DNA from 2 places in the Rhizobium sp. SRDI969 genome. Region 2 is predicted to be linked to the other one. Evidence: riboswitches for the same ligand, from Rfam matches in the RefSeq annotation. Region 2 holds a riboswitch; the other holds the start of a gene.
What was found. Region 2 has a riboswitch for S-adenosylmethionine ahead of metA (homoserine O-acetyltransferase MetA). Riboswitches for the same ligand answer to the same signal wherever they lie in the genome.
Positions count from the first base shown of each region.

Region 1 (2,394 bases), 720 kb from region 2:
CTTCAGATGCGGAAGTGCTTCGAGAGTTTGAGGCCCTGGGCCTGGTAGTTGGAGCCGAGGCCGGAGCCGTAGAGGCTTGCGGGCTTTTCCTGCATGTGTTCGTAGACGAGGCGGCCGACGATCTGGCCGTCTTCGAGGATGAAGGGCACTTCGTGGCTGCGGACTTCGAGCACGGCGCGGCTGCCGCGTCCGCCGGCAGGCGCGTGGCCGAAGCCCGGATCGAAGAAGCCGGCATAATGGACGCGGAATTCGCCGACCAGCGGATCGAACGGAGTCATCTCGGCGGCATAATCCGGCGGCACGTGCACGGCCTCGCGCGAGACGAGGATATAGAACTCGTCGGGATCGAGGATCAGCTCGTTGCGGCCGCGGCTGTGGAGCGGTTCCCAGAAATCGAAGAGGTCGTGCTCGGCCTTCTTGTCGACATCGACGACGGCGGTGTGATGTTTGCCGCGATAGCCGATCAGGCCGTCCTTGTCCCCGGCGAGGTCGATCGACAGGGCGATGCCGCCGCCTGATACGTTGGGCAGCTTGCTGGCCACCAGCGTCTCGCTTTCATGCAGCTTCAACAGTTCGGGCTCGCCGAGCAGGGCCTGACCGACGCGGAAACGGATCTGCGACAGGCGCGAGCCGCGGCGCACGACGATCGGGAAGGTGCGCGGGCTGATTTCGAGATAGAGCGGGCCGGAATAGCCTGCCGGGATCTTGTCGAATTCCTGGGCGTAATCGGTGATGACGCGGGTGAAGATATCGAGGCGCCCGGTCGAGCTCTTCGGATTGGCCGAGGCCGACATGTCGGCCGGCAGGGCCAGGCTCTCCATCAGCGGCACGATATAGACGCAGCCGGTTTCGAGCACCGCCCCCTCGGAGAGGTCGATCACATGCAGGCTCAGCCGGTCGAGCTTGTCGGCAACCAGGTGCGAGGGGCCGGGCATGAAGCTGGCGCGCACGCGAAAAGCCTTGGCGCCCAAGCGCAGGTCGAGGCTTGCCGGCTGGATCTGGTCGCGGTCCAGCTCCCGTTCGGAGATCAGACGCCCCGTTTCGAACAGCGCGGAGATCGCGCGATCCGCCAGAATTCCCGTTTCGCGAGCCATCATGCCTCATCCATCATTTGCCGCCGACAAAACCAAACTCGGGGAATTGACGCAAGCAGCTAACAGCAGTATTGCAGAATTATCCCGTGGTGATTTGGCCGGTCGGCTTGCAGCCACGTTAAACAAGTGGCTAAAAAGACCGGGTTGAAACCGGTCTGCTTTTGCGACCGGTTTTTTTGTTATGTGAAGGTGATGGCATGAGCAAGACCTGGCGCCCGGCAACCCAACTCGTCCACGGTGGCACGCTGCGTTCGCAATATGGCGAGACGTCCGAGGCAATCTATCTCACCCAAGGCTTCGTTTACGAGACATCGGAGGCGGCCGAAGCCCGCTTCAAAGGCGAGACGGAGGGCTTCATCTACGCCCGCTACGGCAGCCCGACCAACGACATGTTCGAAAAGCGCATGTGCATGCTCGAAGGCGCCGAAGACGCCCGCGCCACCGCTTCCGGCATGGCCGCCGTCACCGCGGCAATCCTCTGCCAGCTGAAATCAGGCGATCATATCGTCGCCGCCCGCGCCCTCTTCGGTTCGTGCCGCTGGGTCGTCGAGACGTTGGCGCCGAAATACGGCATCGACTGCACGCTGATCGACGGCCGGGATCTGGCGAACTGGGAAAAGGCGATCACGCCAAAGACCAAGGTGTTCTTCCTGGAAAGCCCGACCAACCCGACGCTCGAAGTGATCGATATCGCAGGCGTCGCCAAGCTCGCCAACCAGATCGGCGCCAAGGTCGTCGTCGACAACGTCTTTGCGACGCCGCTCTTCCAGAAGCCGCTGGAACTCGGCGCCCATATCGTCGTCTATTCCGCCACCAAGCATATTGACGGCCAGGGCCGCTGCCTCGGCGGCGTCGTGCTTTCCGACAAGGAATGGATCGACGAGAACCTACACGACTATTTCCGCCATACCGGCCCGGCGATGTCGCCTTTCAATGCCTGGACGCTGTTGAAGGGCATCGAGACGCTGCCGCTGCGCGTGCGCCAGCAGACCGAGAATGCGGCGAAGATCGCCGATTTCCTGGCCGAGCAAGGCAAGGTCGCCAAGGTGATCTATCCCGGCCGCAAGGACCATCCGCAGGCCGATATCATCGCCAAGCAGATGACCGGCGGCTCGACGCTGGTCGCCTTCGAGCTGAAGGGCGGCAAGGATGCGGCCTTTGCGCTGCAGAATGCGCTCGAGATCGTCAAGATTTCCAACAATCTCGGCGACAGCAAGAGCCTGATCACCCATCCGGCGACGACGACGCACAAGAACCTGACGGAAGAGGCGCGCGCCGAACTCGGTATCTCGCCTGGAAC
Region 1 is NZ_CP104035.1:181,600-183,993, reverse strand. Features, by position in the region: gene N2A41_RS00920 (2'-deoxycytidine 5'-triphosphate deaminase) at 3-1,097, opposite strand; SAM riboswitch at 1,171-1,249, shown strand; gene N2A41_RS00915 (O-succinylhomoserine sulfhydrylase) at 1,292-2,394, shown strand, end outside.
Region 1: linked by a shared signal. The riboswitch ahead of N2A41_RS00915 (O-succinylhomoserine sulfhydrylase) and the one ahead of metA (homoserine O-acetyltransferase MetA) in region 2 are both predicted to bind S-adenosylmethionine.

Region 2 (2,394 bases):
ATCCGCAACCGATGGATCGGAAAGAAAAGCCGCAGCATCGAGGCAGTGGCATCGGCTCGCGGCGCGATCGGCAACGGTCAGAGATCCGTGCCGATCTCTTCCACATCAAAGGGCGTCGTCTGATAGATTTCGTTGATCCAGTTGCCGAACAGGAGATGCGCATGGCTGCGCCAGCGGTTCTGCGGCGCAAGCGCCGGATCGTTATGGGGGAAGTAATTGTGTGGCATCTTGATCGGCACGCCGGCGTTGACGTCGCGGAAATATTCGTCGGAAAGCGAGGTGGAATCATATTCGACATGGTTGAACATGTAGAGCCGCCGGCCCCGCTTCTCGTGCACGAGGCACACGCCCATCTCGGCTGATTCCATCAGGATCTCCAGACTTTCGGATTTTTCGATATCGGCGCGGCGCACTTCGGTCCAGCGCGACACCGGCACTTCGAAATTGTCGGAAAAGCCGTTGAGATAGATCGAGGAAGGTTTCAGGTTCCGATGGCGGTAGACGCCGAAGGCCTTCTCTTTCAGCTCGTATTTCGGAACGCCGTGAAAATGATAGATCGCCGCCATCGCGCCCCAGCAGACGTTCATCGTCGAATGGACATTCGTTTCCGTCCAGTCGAGAATCTCCTGCATCTCCGCCCAATAGGTGACGTCCTCATACGGCAAAAGCTCGATCGGCGCCCCGGTGATGATGAAGCCGTCGAACTTGCGGTGCTTTACCTCCTCCCAGGTCTGGTAGAAGGCAAGCAGATGGTCCTCGGACGTATTCTTCGCCTTGTGGCCGCCGATGCGGATGAGCGACAGCTCCACCTGCAGCGGCGAGGCGCCGACCAGGCGGGCCATCTGCAGCTCGGTCTTGATCTTGTTCGGCATGAGGTTGAGCAGTCCGATCTGCAACGGCCGAATATCCTGACGGATCGCCAACGTCTCGGTCATCACCCGCACGCCCTCCTGAACCAGGGTTTCGAAGGCGGGCAGCGTATCGGGGATCTTGATAGGCATTGCGGTCACTCGATCAAAAACAAAAACCGGCGGCGACAAAAATCGCTACCGGTCCGCACGCGGCCCTTTAGCGACTTTTTTAACGTGGCTGCAAGCCGGCCGGCCAAATCACCACGGAGGCCTTAATTAGACCCAGTCGAATTGCGAATCAACTGGCGAATGCATGCAGGAGAGACTCATGCAAGCATCATCACACTTTAATGACTGATAGAATCTGTTGATAGACCGGTAACGCCACCATGTTATTAATGGGAGCATGGGCGGTGTGGAAAAGCGTAATGGCAGATAAAATCGAGAGGGGGCCGGGCATCCGAAGGCAGGATAGGGTAGGGTATGATCTCAGCCTGACATATCGCCTCGGCGTCATGTTCTCAGCATTCTGGAATTCGGAAGTGCGTGGCAAGGTGCTGTTTCTGGCGACGGTGCTGATCCTCGTCATACTGGCGACATCCTATGGCCAGGTGATTTTGAACGAGTGGAATGCTCCCTTCTATGATTCGCTGGAGCGCCGCGACCTCGGCGAATTCTTCCACCAGCTCGAAATCTTCGCGATGATCGCCGGCACACTGCTGCTGCTCAACGTGCTGCAGGCCTGGCTGAACCAGATGACGGCGCTCTATATGCGCGAAGGCTTGTCGCGCGATCTCGTCGACCAGTGGCTGAAGCGCAAGCGGGCGCTGCGGCTCGCTTCCAGCGGCCTGATCGGCGTCAATCCGGACCAGCGTCTGCATGAGGATTCCCGCAACCTCGCCGAAAGCACGACAGGGCTGGTTCTCGGCCTGCTGCAGTCGACCATTCTCCTGGTGAGCTTCATCGGCGTGCTCTGGGAGCTTTCGAGCGGCTTCATCTTCCGCATCAGCGGCCACAGCTTCTCCATTCCGGGCTACATGGTCTGGGCGGCGATTTTCTATGCCGCTTCCGCCTCGGTGCTCAGCCAGGTCGTCGGCCGCAAGCTGGTGAAGCTCAATGCCGATCGTTTTTCGAAAGAGGCCGAGCTTCGCTTCACGCTGATGCACGCCAACGAAAACATGCCGGCAATCACCGTTGCCCGCGGCGAGGAAAACGAGCGCCGGCGCATCAACACCGATATCAGCTCGGTGCTGAGGGTCGTCAAGCGGCTCGCCATGGCCAATACCAATCTTACCTGGGTTTCGGCCGGCTACGGCTGGCTGGTGATCGTCATCCCGATCATCGTTGCCGCCCCCGCCTATTTCTCCGGCGGCCTCACCCTCGGCCAGCTGATGATGTCCGTCGGCGCCTTCAATCAGGTCAACACGGCGCTGCGCTGGTACGTTGCCAATTTCGGCCCGATCGCCGAATGGCGTGCCACGCTGATGCGCGTCACCGATTTCCGCCAGGCGCTGGTCGAGATGGAAGAGGACTTCAACCTGAA
Region 2 is NZ_CP104035.1:4,363,568-4,365,961, forward strand. Features, by position in the region: gene metA (homoserine O-acetyltransferase MetA) at 78-1,001, opposite strand; SAM riboswitch at 1,049-1,126, opposite strand; gene N2A41_RS21610 (ABC transporter ATP-binding protein/permease) at 1,241-2,394, shown strand, end outside.